Regions from separate parts of the Streptomyces sp. NBC_00576 genome, predicted to be linked through region 2. Evidence: predicted binding sites of a transcription regulator. Region 2 holds the regulator's gene; each other region holds the start of a gene.
What was found. The regulator HrcA, encoded in region 2, represses chaperone genes, less so after heat shock. The targets are predictions, from matches to a motif close to TTNGCACTCNGNNNNNCNGAGTGCNAA.

Region 1: the regulator HrcA is predicted to act here: its motif matches at 2,226-2,252, upstream of groES (co-chaperone GroES).
Region 3: the regulator HrcA is predicted to act here: its motif matches at 1,558-1,584, upstream of groL (chaperonin GroEL).

Annotation. Positions count from the first base shown of each region.
Region 1 covers NZ_CP107780.1:3,999,187-4,004,432, forward strand. The annotation lists gene groL (chaperonin GroEL) at 26-1,651, opposite strand; gene groES (co-chaperone GroES) at 1,773-2,081, opposite strand; gene OG734_RS16880 (polysaccharide deacetylase family protein) at 2,405-3,187, opposite strand; gene OG734_RS16885 (polysaccharide deacetylase family protein) at 3,184-4,113, opposite strand; gene OG734_RS16890 (class I SAM-dependent methyltransferase) at 4,204-5,246, shown strand, end outside.
Region 2 covers NZ_CP107780.1:7,525,816-7,531,061, reverse strand. The annotation lists gene OG734_RS32790 (nitronate monooxygenase) at 1-999, opposite strand, end outside; gene dnaJ (molecular chaperone DnaJ) at 1,133-2,269, opposite strand; gene hrcA (heat-inducible transcriptional repressor HrcA) at 2,270-3,286, opposite strand; gene OG734_RS32775 (MBL fold metallo-hydrolase) at 3,600-4,355, shown strand; gene OG734_RS32770 (DUF3097 domain-containing protein) at 4,387-5,226, shown strand.
Region 3 covers NZ_CP107780.1:4,930,355-4,935,600, reverse strand. The annotation lists gene thrC (threonine synthase) at 1-299, shown strand, start outside; gene OG734_RS21100 (MoaD/ThiS family protein) at 411-686, shown strand; gene OG734_RS21095 (cold-shock protein) at 1,141-1,347, shown strand; gene groL (chaperonin GroEL) at 1,748-3,376, shown strand; gene OG734_RS21085 (NADH:flavin oxidoreductase) at 3,597-4,721, shown strand; gene OG734_RS21080 (Uma2 family endonuclease) at 4,814-5,246, opposite strand, start outside.

The sequences.
Region 1 (5,246 bases), 3.5 Mb from region 2:
TCTTCGTGCTGCGTGAGCTGTTGGCTCAGTGGGAGTGGCCGTGGCCGTGGCCACCGCCGGCCGGCTCTTCCTCTTCCTTCTTCTCGACGACCAGAGTCTCGGTCGTGAGGAGGAGGGAGGCGATCGAGGCAGCGTTCTCCAGGGCGGAGCGGGTGACCTTGACCGGGTCGATGACGCCCTGCTTGACCAGGTCGCCGTACTCGCCGGTGGCGGCGTTGAAGCCCTGGCCCTTGTCGAGCTCGGCGACCTTGGAGGTGATGACGTAACCCTCCAGGCCGGCGTTCTCGGCGATCCAGCGCAGCGGCTCGACGGCGGCCTTGCGGACGACCGCGACACCCGTCGCCTCGTCGCCGGTCTTGCCGAGGTTGCCCTCGAGGATCTTCACGGCGTGGACGAGCGCGGAGCCACCACCGGAGACGATGCCCTCCTCGACCGCGGCGCGGGTCGCGGAGATGGCGTCCTCGAGACGGTGCTTCTTCTCCTTCAGCTCCACCTCGGTGGCGGCGCCGACCTTGATCACGCACACGCCGCCGGCCAGCTTCGCGAGGCGCTCCTGGAGCTTCTCGCGGTCCCAGTCGGAGTCCGTGTTCTCGATCTCGGCCTTGATCTGGTTGACGCGGCCGGCTACGGCGCCGGTGTCGCCACCGCCGTCGACGATGACCGTGTCGTCCTTCGAGATGGTGACGCGGCGGGCGGTGCCGAGCACGTCGAGGCCGACCTGGTCGAGCTTGAGGCCGACCTCCTCGGCGATGACCTCGGCGCCGGTGAGCGCGGCCATGTCGCCGAGCATCGCCTTGCGGCGGTCGCCGAAGCCGGGGGCCTTGACCGCGACCGCGTTGAAGGTGCCGCGGATCTTGTTCACGACCAGGGTCGACAGGGCTTCGCCCTCGACGTCCTCGGCGATGATCAGCAGCGGCTTGGAGGAGTTGGTCTGGATGACCTTCTCCAGCAGCGGCAGCAGGTCCTGGATGGAGGCGATCTTGCCCTGGTGGATCAGGATGTACGGGTCGTCGAGGACGGCCTCCATACGCTCCTGGTCGGACACCATGTACGGGGACAGGTAGCCCTTGTCGAAGGCCATGCCCTCGGTGAAGTCGAGCTCCAGGCCGAAGGTGTTGGACTCCTCGACGGTGATGACACCGTCCTTGCCGACCTTGTCCATCGCCTCGGCGATGAGCTCGCCGACCTGCGTGTCCTGCGCGGAGAGCGCGGCCACGGCGGCGATGTCGGACTTCTCCTCGATCGGGCGGGCGGTCGCGAGGAGTTCCTCGGACACAGCCTTGACCGCCGCGTCGATGCCCTTCTTCAGGGCGGCCGGGGAGGCGCCGGCGGCGACGTTCTTCAGGCCCTCGCGGACGAGCGCCTGGGCCAGCACGGTGGCGGTGGTCGTACCGTCACCCGCGATGTCGTTGGTCTTGGTCGCCACCTCCTTCACCAGCTGGGCGCCGAGGTTCTCGTACGGGTCGTCGAGCTCGACCTCGCGGGCGATGGTGACGCCGTCGTTGGTGATGGTGGGAGCGCCGAACTTCTTGTCGATGACGACGTTGCGGCCCTTGGGGCCGATCGTCACCTTGACCGTGTCGGCAAGCTTGTTGACGCCGCGCTCAAGGGCGCGACGGGCGTCCTCGTCGAACTTCAGGATCTTCGCCATAGGAGCGGTTCAGCCCTCTCGGAATTCTTGGGAGAACGAACCGCGCCCCCAGCACCCGGCTTGTTGAGAGTCGCGGGGGCCAGGGGCGCAGTTCACTGCAATGCTGGTAATGCCGAGTGAATTACTTCTCGACGATCGCGAGCACGTCGCGAGCCGAGAGGACGAGGTACTCCTCGCCGTTGTACTTCACCTCGGTGCCGCCGTACTTGCTGTACAGCACGATGTCGCCGGTCTTCACGTCGAGCGGCAGGCGCTCGCCGTTCTCGAAGCGACCCGGGCCCACGGCCAGGACGACGCCCTCCTGGGGCTTCTCCTTGGCAGTGTCCGGGATGACCAGGCCAGAGGCCGTGGTCTGCTCGGCTTCGAGCGGCTGGACCACAATGCGGTCCTCGAGCGGCTTGATGGCAACCTTGGAGCTGGTGGTCGTCACGATCCGACCTCCCCCTTCGGAGATCTCACGGGGTTAACTGTCTGAGGTGGCGACCAGGTGGATCCGTCGTCGCGGGTGCCGGACCTGCCCGTCGCTATTGGCACTCTCCAGGGGGGAGTGCCAGACCTGAGACTATGACTGCGATTAGCACTCGGTCAAGCGGAGTGCCAATGCCGTCGGCGGTTTCGCGGGGGTTTCCAGTGATCGTGGGTCCAGATGAGTGGCCGTGGGTTGGTGTGATCGCCGGTCCCTGAGGGCTCTGCCCCAGACCCCCGTGTCGCGCTGAACGCGCTCGTCCTCAAACGCCGGACGGGCTGGACATGTCAGAGGTAGTCCTCCAGCCGGCCCACCCTCAGCCCCTGCTCCTGAACCTGCCTGAGCAGGCTCACCGTCCGTTCGACCAGCGGAAGTTCCACGGGGACGATGTCGCCCGCCCGGAGCGGCTTCTCCCCCTCGGTCCACAGCACCACCGCCGAGACTCCGCAGTCCGCGGCCGCCCTCAGAGTGGTCGGGTCGTAGGTGCCGTAGGGCGGGCGGAAGAGGCGGGGGCGGAGGCCGAAGCGTTCGCGGAGTTTGTCCTGCTGGCCGCAGATCTCGGCGCGCTGGCCTGCGTACGGCAGGCCTCGCAGGGACTGGTGGTCCAGGGTGTGGTTCTGGACGTTCGCGCCGACCTCACGCAGGCGGGCGAAGTGGGCGTAGCCCGGGCCCACGACGCTGTCCGTGAGGAACATGCTGACCGGGAGGCGCAGTTCGCGGACCAGGTCGACGAACCGGGGGTCGCGTTCGGCGCCGTCGTCGTAGGTGAGGAAGACGACCTTGTCGTGGGTCGGGATGTGGTCGACGACCGGGGGAAGGCCGGGGCCCGCCGTGCGGAGGCGGGGGCGCTGGGACGGGGGCGGGGCCGGGCGCAGGGGAGACGGCAGGCCCCAGCGGCGGTACGCGTGTGGGTCGCCGGCCGGGGAGTGCGTACGGGCCGCCTGCCGGGCCGCGTGGGCCGCCTTTCTGCCGAGGCGTTCGATGGGGTCCACGGACTGGGCGCAGCCGGTCAGCGTTGCCGCGAGGAGTGCGGCGGCCAGTGCGGCGGCGGCCAGGGGGCGCGCGGTCACAGGTAGTCCTCCAGGCGGGCCACCGCGTATCCCTTGACGGTGACGAGTTTCATGAAACGGCGGATCATGTCGGGCATCGTGCCCTTTCCGTCGCCCTTGCCCCGGAAATGACTGAGGACGATGTCACCCGGGTGGATGTCCCGGTCCGGCTCGCGGTAGTCCCAGTGGTCCGCGAAGACCTCCTCGTTCCACAGCGGGACGTACTTCACACCGCATGACTTGGCCGCGCGCAAGGTGTCCTCGTCGTAGTTGCCGTAGGGCGGGCGGAAGAGGGCGGGGCGGGTGCCGTACCGCTTCCTGATCACGTCCTGCATGCCGCAGATCTCGGCCTTCTGGCGCTCGTAGGAGAGGGCGGGCAGGTAACGGTGGTGGAGGGTGTGGTTGTTGAGTACGACGCCCAGGTCGCGCATCTTCCTGAAGTAGCCGTAGTCCTCCTTGACCAGGTAGTCGCTGAGGAAGGCGGTGTACGGGATCTTCAGTTCGCTCGTCATGCGCAGGAACGCCGGGTCCTTCTCGGCGCCGTCGTCGATCGTGAGGAAGACGACTTTGTGGCGGGTGGGGATCGTGGTGAAGACGGGCGGCAGGCCGCGTTCCTCGTGGTCGTCCACCTCGAAGCCCTTGCGGGTGGTGAGCTGCGGTTTGCGGGCGGGGGGCTGGGGTGCGATCAGCGGGGGCGAAGTCAGGCCCCAGCGCTTGGCCGCGGCCGCGCGGGTCGCGTAGGAACGGCGCAGTTGCTGGGCGTACGCGTCGAGGGCGCGGGCCGCGGGTGCGTGGAACTGCTGCTGGCGCCCGGCGGGGGCGGGGGCCGGGCGGACCGGTTTCGGGGCGCCTGCGGCGGCACAGCCGACTGCGAGGGCCAGTGCGGCCGTCCCGGCACACAGCCCGACCGAGGCCCATTTACTGTCATTTTGTCCTACAGTCCGCATGGTGTCGGATCTTCCCAGGGCCCTGCCGTGCGGACGGTCCGACACCGGCGCCACAAGCACGCCGTCCACCGTCTGGCTCACAATGACCTGGTGAACGACCTCGCCGCCGCCCTCTCCGCTTTCGCCGCCCTGCTCACCCCTCAGGGCCGCGCCCTCCTCGACGAGGTGCGCGGCACCGAGCCGGCCCGTGAACTGGCCGTCGCCACCCGGCTGCGCCGCGAGCATCCCGCCGAACTGGTCTCGGCAGCGCTCGGACAGGAGCGGTTGCGGCAGCGGGCGGTGGCGAAGTTCGGTGCCGGGGACGCCGGGCGGATGTTCTTCACGCCCAACGGGGTCGAGCAGTCGACTCGGGCGAGTGTGGCCGCGTACCGGGCGGGGCGGTTCAGGGAGTTGGGCGTGACCTCCGTCGCTGACCTGTGCTGCGGGATCGGGGGCGATGCCCTCGCGCTCGCCCGGGCGGGCATCCGTGTCCTCGCCGTGGACCGGGATCCGCTCACAGCCGCCGTCGCCCGCGCGAACGTCGAGGCGCTGGGGATCGGGGATCTGGTGGAGGTACGGGAGGCCGACGTCACCGACGTCGACACGACGGCGTACGGCGCGGTGTTCGTCGATCCCGCGCGGCGGGGCGGGCGCGGGAGGATCTTCGATCCCGAGGCGTACTCACCGCCGTTGTCGTGGGCCGTGGAGGCGGCGCGGAAGGCTCCGCTGGCCGCGCTGAAGATCGCTCCCGGTGTGCCGCACGAGGCGATTCCCGCCGACGCCGGGGCCGAGTGGATCTCGGACGGCGGGGATGTGAAGGAAGCGGTGCTGTGGTTCGGGACCGAGCCCGGGATGGTGCGGGCAACTCTGCTGCCGGGGCCGCGTGTTCTGGTCGGGCGGGGGCTGCCGGATCCTCAAGTGCGTGCGGTGGGGCGGTACTTGTACGAGCCCGACGGTGCCGTCATCCGGGCGCATCTGGTGGCGGAGGTGGCCGAGGAGGTCGGCGGGGGGCTCGTCGACGAGACGATCGCCTATGTGACGGCGGATGAGCTGCGGGCTACGGCGTATGCCTCCGCTTACGAGATCACCGATCAACTGCCGTTCGGGGTAAAGAAGTTGAAGGCTCTGCTGCGGGAGCGGGGGGTCGGGGTGCT
Region 2 (5,246 bases):
CGCCGGAATGTCCCGGGCCATCCGGTGCCCCTGCCCCGCCCACAGCGCCATGCCCTGCGCGTCGCCGGACGCGGCGGCCTTCTTACGGAGCGGCGAGGTGAGGTGGTGGACCTCGGGGTAGGCGGCGGGGGCGTACGGGCCGTGCTCGCGCAGGAAACGGTTCACCAGCCCCCGGGCCGGCCGGCCGGAGAACGCTCGCGTCAGTTCCGTACGGACGAAGAGGGGGTTCGTCAGCGCCTGCTTGTGCAGGGTGTGGGCGCCGGATTCCGGGGTGGCCAGGAAGGCGGTGCCGAGCTGGGCGGCACTCGCGCCCGCGGCGAGGACGGCGGCGATCTGGCTGCCGCGCATGAGCCCGCCGGCGGCGACGAGGGGCAGGTCGACGGTCTCGCGGACCTGCGCGATGAGGGAGAGAAGCCCGATGGCGGCCCCGTCCGCCTCGGGGTTGTCACGATGGGTGCCCTGATGACCACCGGCCTCGACGCCCTGCACGATCACCGCGTCGGCCCCGGCCCGCTGTACGGCGAGGGCCTCCTCGGCGGTGGTGGCGGTGACCAGGGTGAAGGTGCCGGCGCGGCGGAGGGAGTCCAGTACGTCGCTGCTCGGCACCCCGAAGTGGAAGGAGACGACCGGGACCGGGTTGTCGAGGAGTACGGCGAGCTTGGCGTCGTAGCCGTCGTCGCGTCCGCTGTCCGGGTCGCCCAGCTCGGTGTCGTACCAGGTGGCCTCGCCGGCGAGCTGATGGGCGTAGACCTCGACGGCGGCGGGATCGGCATACTCGGGCTGCGGCATGAAGAGGTTCACGCCGAAGGGACGCCCGGTGAGCCCCCGCAGCGTTTTGATCTCCTGGTACATCCCGTCCGCGGTCTTGTACCCGGCGGCGAGAAACCCGAGCCCGCCCGCATCGGCGACGGCGCCGGCGAGCTGCGGGACGGAGACGCCGCCCGCCATGGGGGCCTGCACGATCGGGTGAGGGAAGAGATCGGTCAGCGCGGAGGACATGACGGCATGTTGTCACGTCCCCTGCACAAGTCCGAATCAGGCCCGTACAGCCCGTCCGGCGTTTGAGGACGAGTGCGTTCAGTGCGAAAGCGGGGTCTGGGGGCGCAGCCCCCAGAGAGCCCGCCCCCTACCCTCAACGCCCGTTGAACGCATCCTTCAACCGCGAGAACAACCCCTGCTGCCCAGGCTGGAACTGCCCCGTGGGCCGCTCCTCACCCCGCAACTGCGCCAGCTCCCGCAGCAGCCGCTCCTGCTCAGGATCAAGCTTCGACGGAGTCATGACCTCGACATGGACGATGAGATCACCGCGCCCGCCACCCCGAAGATGCGTAACCCCCCGCCCGTGCAGCGGAATCGACTGCCCGGACTGCGTGCCCGGACGGATGTCGACCTCCTCCAGCCCGTCGAGCGTCTCCAGCGGCACCTTCGTGCCCAGCGACGCCGCCGTCATCGGAAGAGTCACCGTGCAGTGCAGATCGTCCCCGCGCCGCTGGAACTGCGAGTGCGGCAGCTCATGGATCTCGACGTACAGGTCACCGGCGGGACCACCACCCGGCCCCACCTCACCCTCACCGGCGAGCTGGATCCTCGTACCGTTGTCGACACCCGCAGGGATCTTCACGGTCAGCGTCCGCCGCGACCGCACCCGCCCGTCACCGGCGCACTCGGGGCACGGCGTCGGAACGACCGTTCCGAACCCCTGGCACTGCGGGCAGGGCCGGGATGTCATGACCTGGCCCAGGAAGGACCGCGTCACCTGCGACACCTCACCCCGACCGCGACACATGTCGCAGGTCTGGGCGGAAGTCCCCGGCGCCGCACCCTCACCACTACAGGTGGCGCACACCACGGCCGTGTCGACCTGGATGTCCTTGGTGGTCCCGAAGGCGGCTTCGTCGAGCTCGATGTCGAGCCGGATCATCGCGTCCTGGCCGCGCCGCGTACGCGACCTCGGCCCCCGCTGGGACGCCGTTCCGAAGAACGCGTCCATGATGTCCGAGAAGTTCCCGAAGCCACCGGCGCCGAAGCCGCCCGCGCCTCCGCCGCCCGCCTGCGAGAGGGGGTCGCCGCCGAGGTCGTAGACCTGCTTCTTCTGCGGGTCCGACAACACCTCGTACGCGGCGTTGATCTCCTTGAACCGCTCCTGCGTCTTCGGATCGGGGTTGACGTCCGGGTGCAGCTCGCGGGCGAGCCTCCTGAACGCCTTCTTGATCTCGTCCTGGGACGCGTCGCGGCGCACGCCGAGTACGGCGTAGTAGTCCGTGGCCACTTACGACTCCGCCAGGATCTGTCCGACGTACCGTGCCACTGCGCGTACCGCTCCCATCGTTCCCGGGTAGTCCATGCGGGTCGGTCCGACCACGCCGAGCTTGGCCACTGCCTCGCCGCCCGAACCGTAGCCGACCGACACGACGGACGTGGAGTTGAGTCCCTCGTATTTGTTCTCGTGACCGATTCGTACGGTCATGCTCGAATCCCCGGCCTCACCAAGGAGTTTGAGAAGTACGACCTGTTCCTCCAGAGCTTCCAGAACCGGCCTGATAGTGAGGGGAAAGTCATGTCCGAAGCGGGTCAGATTGGCGGTTCCGCCGATCATCAGCCGCTCCTCGGCCTCCTCGACGAGCGTCTCCAGAAGGGTGGAGAGCACCGTCGCGACCGTGCCCCGGTCCTCCGCCTCGAAGGCGTCCGGGAGGTCCTGCACAAGCTGCGGCACGTCCGCGAACCGGCGGCCCGCGACCCGGCTGTTGAGCCGCGCGCGTAGATCCGCCAGAGACGTCTCCCCGAAGGGCGCCGGGCAGTCGATCATCCGCTGCTCCACCCGGCCCGTGTCCGTGATCAGCACGAGCATCACGCGCGCGGGAGCGAGCGAGAGCAGCTCCACGTGCCGCACGGTGGACCGGGTGAGCGACGGATACTGCACGACGGCGACCTGCCGCGTCAGCTGGGCGAGCAGTCGCACTGTCCGCCCCACGACATCATCGAGGTCGACAGCGCCGTCCAGGAAGTTCTGGATGGCACGCCGCTCGGGCGCCGTCATCGGCTTGACGCCGGCGAGCCTGTCGACGAAGAGCCGGTAGCCCTTTTCGGTCGGGATGCGCCCGGCGCTGGTGTGAGGCTGGGCGATGAAGCCCTCGTCCTCCAGCGCCGCCATGTCGTTGCGGACGGTCGCCGGCGAGACCCCGAGGTTGTGCCGCTCGGTGAGCGCCTTGGACCCGACCGGCTCCTCGGTGCCGACATAGTCCTGGACGATCGCGCGCAGCACTTCGAGCCTGCGTTCACTGAGCACCGCGCACACCTCCAGCTGCTGTCGTCCCCTGAGTGCCTACCCGATACCCGGTCTCCCGCACCGGTCTCGGTCTATATGGCTCTTCGGCCCTTCATTGGCCTCCCTGGCACTCTTCGTGTGCGAGTGCCAGAGTTCCCCGGCCCAGTGTACGGCTGTCGGGTACGCCCCCGGCAAGGGCAGCCCGCACTGACCTGCCGACGTGTACCGACCTGTCCTGCGATGTCGCGTCCTCGGCAACCAGCTCGGGCCCACGGCTTCCCGCGACGTCCCGCGGCTTCCCACGGCTTCCGCCCTCTCCGGCTAGCGTCGCCGCATGAAGGTGACTTGGGAAGAGCCGGGGTGGGACGACCTGGGCTGGGAGCGCCTGGCGGCCGGGGTGGGCCGGTGCCGGCTGCCGGTCTGGGACTGCACGGTGGGACTGGTGACCGGGCCGGGCGGCGCACTGCTGATCGACGCGGGATCGAGCCTCGCGGAGGGCGCGAAGGTGCGTCTGGAGGCCCAGGCGCTCGCCGGTCGCCGTGTGGACTTTCTCGCACTCACACACGCCCATTTCGATCATATTTTCGGATCGGCGGTGTTCGCGGGTGCGTATGTCTTCGCGGCAGGGGGCGCGGAGGGCGCATTCGAGAAAGTGGGGCGCGAGGCGTTGTGCGCGGACGCGGTGCGCAACGGTCTGGATGTCCGTGCGGCGGAGGAGGCGGCGGACACCCTGGTCGTCCCGCACCGGGAGGTCCGGGGGGCGCTCACCGTCGAGCTGAACGACGGCCCGGAAGTCGTCCTGCGGAACGTCGGCCCCGGCCACACCCACAGCGACCTCGCGGTCCTCGTACCGGGCGATCCGACAGTCGTCTTCTGCGGCGATCTGGTCGAGGAGTCGGGCGAACCGCAGGCGGGCCCCGACGCCGTACCGTCGCACTGGCCCACGGCCCTCGACCGTCTCCTCGCTCTGGGCGGCGAGGACGCACTGTACGTACCCGGTCACGGCGCGGTGGTGGACGCGGCGTTCGTACGGGCCCAACGGGACGCCCTGGCAAGCCGTTTCGGCGTGTCGCGAGGGCCGGTGAACTGACGCCGGGGGCGCTTCTCCTATCGTCATCCGAATGCGCCAGTACTCTCCGGACCTGACCCCGCCGTGGAAGAAGCCCAAGCCCGTACCGCAGGTCCCGGCGGACCCGGGCCTGGTGGTCGAGGAGCCGGGGACGGGCTTCTGCGGCGCGGTGATCCGCTGCGAGGCGGGCACAGTCACCCTGGAGGACCGCTTCGGCAAACACCGCGTGTTCCCGCTGGAGCCGGGCGGCTTCCTGCTGGAGGGCAGGGTGGTGACCCTCGTACGCCCCACCGGGTCACCGTCGACGTCATCGTCGTCGGTACGTCCGTCCCGTACCGCTTCCGGTTCGGTGGCGGTTCCCGGGGCCCGGGCACGGGTGGCCCGGGCGGGGCGGATCTATGTCGAGGGCCGTCACGATGCCGAACTGGTCGAGAAGGTGTGGGGAGACGACCTGCGGGTCGAGGGCGTGGTCGTCGAGTATCTGGAGGGCATCGACGACCTACCCGCGATCGTGACCGAGTTCGCCCCGGGCCCGGACGCCCGCCTGGGCATCCTGGTGGACCACCTGGTGCCGGGTACGAAGGAGTTCCGGATCGCGCAGTCGGTGACGAGCGAACACGCGCTGGTGGTCGGGCACCCGTACATCGACGTGTGGGAGGCGGTGAAGCCGGCGTCGCTGGGCATCCCGGGCTGGCCCCGGATCCCGCACGGGCAGGACTGGAAGACGGGGGTGTGCCGGGAGCTGGGGTGGCCGGAGAACACGGGGGCGGTGTGGCGGGCGATTCTGGCGCGGGTGGGCTCGTACAGGGACCTGGAGCCGGAGTTGCTGGGCCGCGTGGAGGAACTGATCGATTTCGTGACGGCACCGGAACCCAGCCCGTCCGGCGCTTGAGGACGAGGCCCGTTCAGGGC
Region 3 (5,246 bases), 2.6 Mb from region 2:
ACGTGCTGGATATCGCGCGGCGGACCGGCGGGGCGGTGGAGGACGTGAACGACGAGCAGATCGTCGACGCGATTCGGTTGCTCGCGCGTACGGAAGGGATCTTCGCGGAGACCGCCGGTGGGGTGACCGTGGGTGTGGCGAAGAAGCTGATCGAGAATGGTCTCCTCGACCCGACGCTCACGACTGTCGTGTTGAACACCGGGGACGGTCTCAAGACGTTGGACGCGGTGGCCGACGTCGGGCTGACTGCGACGATTCGGCCCAGCCTTGAGTCTTTCCGGGACGCCGGCCTCGTATAGCCGTTGTTGTCTGCGGGTCCGTGGGGGCTGGTCGCGCCCACGCGGCGGTAGCCGCACATCCAGCACAGCCCCGCGCCCCTTTGGGGCGCTCCACCTGACCGGAGGTCAATCGTGAGCGTTTCCGTCCGCATCCCCACCATCCTGCGTACCTACACCGGTGGACAGGCCGAGGTGGCCGCTGAGGGTGGGACCCTCGCTGAGGTCATCGCTGATCTGGAGAAGAACCACACGGGGATCGCCGCCCGCGTGCTCGACGATCAGGGCAAGCTGCGTCGCTTCGTCAACGTGTACGTCAACGACGACGACGTCCGGTTCGAGCAGGGGCTGGAGACGGCGACGCCGGACGGTGCCGGGGTGTCGATCATTCCGGCGGTCGCCGGAGGCTGATCCCGGGTTTGATACCCGCGAGTAGTAACCGTCGGTAACATTGATTACCGAGAGTTCATCGAATTGCCCCCTCCGTGAGAGAAGCGGAGGGGGCAATTCTGTATGGTTGAGCGCGGTACAGTTGGGGAAGCCGCACCACTTCGCTCGCCGCACGCGTATTAATTCCTGCCGCGCACCCAACGAGAAGTAGCCAAAGTGTGCAGGCCTTTTGCGTTTTTTGTTCTCTTTGTGGGGCCCGGCTTGCCCTGAATCCGCGTGAATTCTCCGCATATTTACTGACCTGGCGTGCCCGGATTTCTCGTCCGATTGACCTGTTGCAGAGGGCAGTTGGACAGATACATTCGGCCGCGGTCGACGCGTTCCGGCGCACACCTCCACCGGTTGGGGGGGTGAGGTCTGACCCGGATCCGCGAAGTGCGGATCCGTGCAAGGGCCAGTAATAGGGGAGTTAGGCATGGCTCAGGGCACCGTCAAGTGGTTCAACGCGGAGAAGGGGTACGGCTTCATCGCGGTCGACGGTGGTGCGGATGTTTTCGTCCACTACAGCGCGATTCAGATGGACGGCTACCGCACCCTCGAGGAAGGTCAGCGGGTCGATTTCGAGATCTCGCAGGGCCAGAAGGGGCCGCAGGCGGACATGGTCCGTCTGGCGACCAGCTGAAGCAACGCGCCGGCGCATCGCAAGCGACGTTCTTCTTCCTTCGTTGAAGGATTCGAAGGGCTCGTACCCCGTGGGACCTCACGGGGTACGAGCCCTTCGGCATGCCCGCGGCATGTCCGCCAACCTGTCGGCCAACCCGTCGGCATGCCTGCGGCGGTCCGTGGATGGCGTGGGCGACCCCCCTGTTCACCTGCGGATCTTCGAGAGCCGCTTGCACTCGGTAGGGGCGAGTGCTAATTATTGGCGTTAGCACTCTGAAGGTGAGAGTGATAACGAAGGACCGGGTGGGTGAGGTCCGCAGGCCAGGTGGTGCAAGGAATCACCGAGGCAGGCAGGCCGTCCGTCGCGGGCGCCAGCGCGGTCCGGAGCAATCCACCCCAGTCCGGGAGGACCACTTCACATGGCCAAGATCATCGCGTTCGACGAGGAGGCACGGCGCGGTCTCGAGCGCGGGATGAACCAGCTCGCCGACGCCGTCAAGGTCACCCTCGGCCCCAAGGGCCGAAACGTCGTCCTCGAGAAGAAGTGGGGCGCCCCCACGATCACCAACGATGGTGTTTCCATCGCCAAGGAGATCGAGCTCGAGGACCCGTACGAGAAGATCGGCGCCGAGCTGGTCAAGGAAGTCGCGAAGAAGACGGACGACGTAGCCGGCGACGGCACGACGACCGCGACTGTCCTGGCCCAGGCGCTGGTCCGCGAAGGACTGCGCAACGTGGCCGCGGGTGCGAACCCGATGGCCCTGAAGCGCGGCATCGAGAAGGCCGTCGAGGCCGTCTCCGGTGCGCTGCTCGACCAGGCGAAGGAGGTCGAGACCAAGGAGCAGATCGCTTCGACCGCCTCCATCTCCGCCGCCGACACGCAGATCGGCGAGCTCATCGCCGAGGCGATGGACAAGGTCGGCAAGGAAGGCGTCATCACCGTCGAGGAGTCCCAGACCTTCGGTCTGGAGCTGGAACTCACCGAGGGCATGCGCTTCGACAAGGGCTACATCTCGGCGTACTTCGCGACCGACATGGAGCGCATGGAGTCCTCGCTCGAGGACCCCTACATCCTCATCGCCAACTCCAAGATCTCCTCGGTCAAGGACCTGCTCCCGCTCCTGGAGAAGGTCATGCAGTCGGGCAAGCCGCTGCTGATCATCGCCGAGGACGTGGAGGGCGAGGCTCTCTCGACCCTGGTCGTCAACAAGATCCGCGGGACCTTCAAGTCCGTCGCGGTCAAGGCCCCGGGCTTCGGTGACCGCCGCAAGGCGATGCTGAACGACATCGCGATCCTCACGGGTGGCGAGGTCATCTCCGAGGAGGTCGGTCTCAAGCTCGAGAACACCTCCCTGGACCTCCTGGGCCGTGCGCGCAAGGTCGTCATCACCAAGGACGAGACCACGATCGTCGACGGCGGCGGCTCCGCCGACCAGGTCGCCGGCCGGGTCAGCCAGATCCGCGCCGAGATCGAGAACTCGGACAGCGACTACGACCGCGAGAAGCTGCAGGAGCGCCTGGCGAAGCTCGCCGGCGGTGTTGCGGTCATCAAGGCCGGTGCCGCCACCGAGGTCGAGCTCAAGGAGCGCAAGCACCGCATCGAGGACGCCGTTCGCAACGCGAAGGCGGCCGTCGAGGAGGGCATCGTCGCCGGTGGCGGCGTGGCCCTGCTCCAGGCCACCTCGGTCTTCGAGAAGCTCGAGCTGACGGGTGACGAGGCGACCGGCGCCAACATCGTGCGTCTCGCCCTGGAAGCCCCGCTCAAGCAGATCGCCGTCAACGGTGGTCTCGAGGGTGGCGTCATCGTCGAGAAGGTGCGCAACCTTCCCGTCGGCCACGGCCTCAACGCCGCGACCGGTGAGTACGTCGACATGATCGCCGAGGGCATCATCGACCCGGCGAAGGTGACGCGCTCCGCGCTGCAGAACGCCGCGTCGATCGCTGCGCTCTTCCTCACCACCGAGGCCGTCATCGCCGACAAGCCGGAGAAGGCCGGCGCCGGCGCCGGCGCCGGTGGCGGCATGCCGGGCGGTGACATGGACTTCTGATCGACCTCTGGTTGATCACCGTCCTTCGTACCGAGGGCGGCACCCTTCTCCTTACGAGGAGGGTGCCGCCCTCGGGCGTTTATCCCGTGTAGTGGCCGGGATCACAGCAGGCGTTCCCCGGCGGGCGGAATGGAGGGCCGGAGGGCCGTAGTTGATGCATATGCAAGCAACTGCGTCTGTACCTCCGTTCGTCTCCCGTCCCCTTCCGAGGAGCCCCCACGTGACAGCCCCCGCCCAGACCTCCCGCGCGGCCCAGGTCCTCGCCCGCCCTGTCACGCTGAACGGTCTGACCGTGCCGAACCGGATCGTGATGGCGCCGATGACGCGCAAGTTCTCGCCCGGTGGCGTCCCCGGGGAGAACGTGGCCTCGTACTACGCGCGCCGTGCGGGCGCGGGAGTCGGTCTGATCGTCACCGAGGGCACGTACGTCGGACACGAATCCGCCGGTGACAGTGACGGCGTCCCCCGGTTCCACGGCGAGGAGCAGCTCGCGGGTTGGGCGAAGGTCGCCGACGCCGTGCACGCGGCCGGCGGGAAGATCGTGCCGCAGCTGTGGCACATCGGCATGACGAGGGAGGCCGGGCAGCCCCCGTACGCCGACGCGCCGCCGGTCGGCCCGTCCGGTCTGCGGCTGGACGGCACCGCCGGCGGTGGCAAGGAGATGACGCAGGAGGACCTGGACGACGTCATCGACGCGTTCGTCGAGGCCGCGGTGGCCGCCGAGCGCATCGGCTTCGACGGAGTCGAACTGCACGGCGCCCACGGCTACCTGATCGACCAGTTCCTGTGGGCGGACACCAACCGTCGCACCGACGCGTACGGGGGCGACCTGGTCGCCCGTACGAAGTTCGCGACGGAGATCGTGGCCGCCGTACGCGAGGCCGTGTCCGCGTCCTTCCCGATCATCTTCCGGTACTCGCAGTGGAAGTCGGGCGCCTTCGACGCCCGCCTCGGCGAGACCCCCGCGGAGCTGGAGTCGATCCTCACCCCGCTCGCGGCGGCCGGCGTCGACGCCTTCCACGCCTCCACGCGCCGCTACTGGCTCCCGGAGTTCGACGGCTCGGACCTCAACCTGGCCGGCTGGACGAAGAAGCTCACCGGCAAGCCCACCATCACGGTCGGCTCGGTCGGCCTCGACGGCGACTTCATCCGGGGCTTCGCGGGCGAGGGCTCCCCGATCAAGAGCATCGACGACCTCCTGGACCGCCTGGAGAACGAGGAGTTCGACCTCGTGGCCGTGGGCCGCGCGCTGCTCCAGGACCCGGAGTGGGCGGCGAAGGTCCTGGAGGACAGGACGGGCGAGCTGAAGGCTTACGACGCGTCGGCGCTGGGGTCTTTGAGCTGAGCCGAGTCGGGCCACGGTTGTGTGGTTGATGGTGGGCGGCTCCTTCTCGGGGCCGCCCTCTGGATTTCGGGCCGTGGGGTGTCGGCCGAGGCTCAGTCGGCGTAGTCCTTGAGCTTCTCGGTGTTGAGGGTGACATTCACGGGTGCGGGGAGGTCGACCACGGCTCCGTACGGGTACGAAGGGTTCTGCTGGTAGGAGCCGTTCTTCGGCTCGCTGTACACGACCAGGGTGTGGTTGTCCCGGTCGATCAGCAGGTACACGGGGATGCCTGCCTCCGCGTAGCCGCGCGCCTTGTTGATGCGGTCTCGTCGGTCGGTGTCGCGGTCGTGGGAGGTGACTTCGACGACCATGAGGACACCGTCCGGCGAGGCCCAGTTCTTGTCCTCGGCGATGAAGTGATCCAACGGCGCCAATGCGGCATCCGCGGTGGCGTTCCCTTTGCGGTAGGCGCCGATCTTGAGATCCTGTTCGTGGTACATGGCCAGTTCGGGACGCAGTTGCATGAACAGCCGAATGAGCCACACC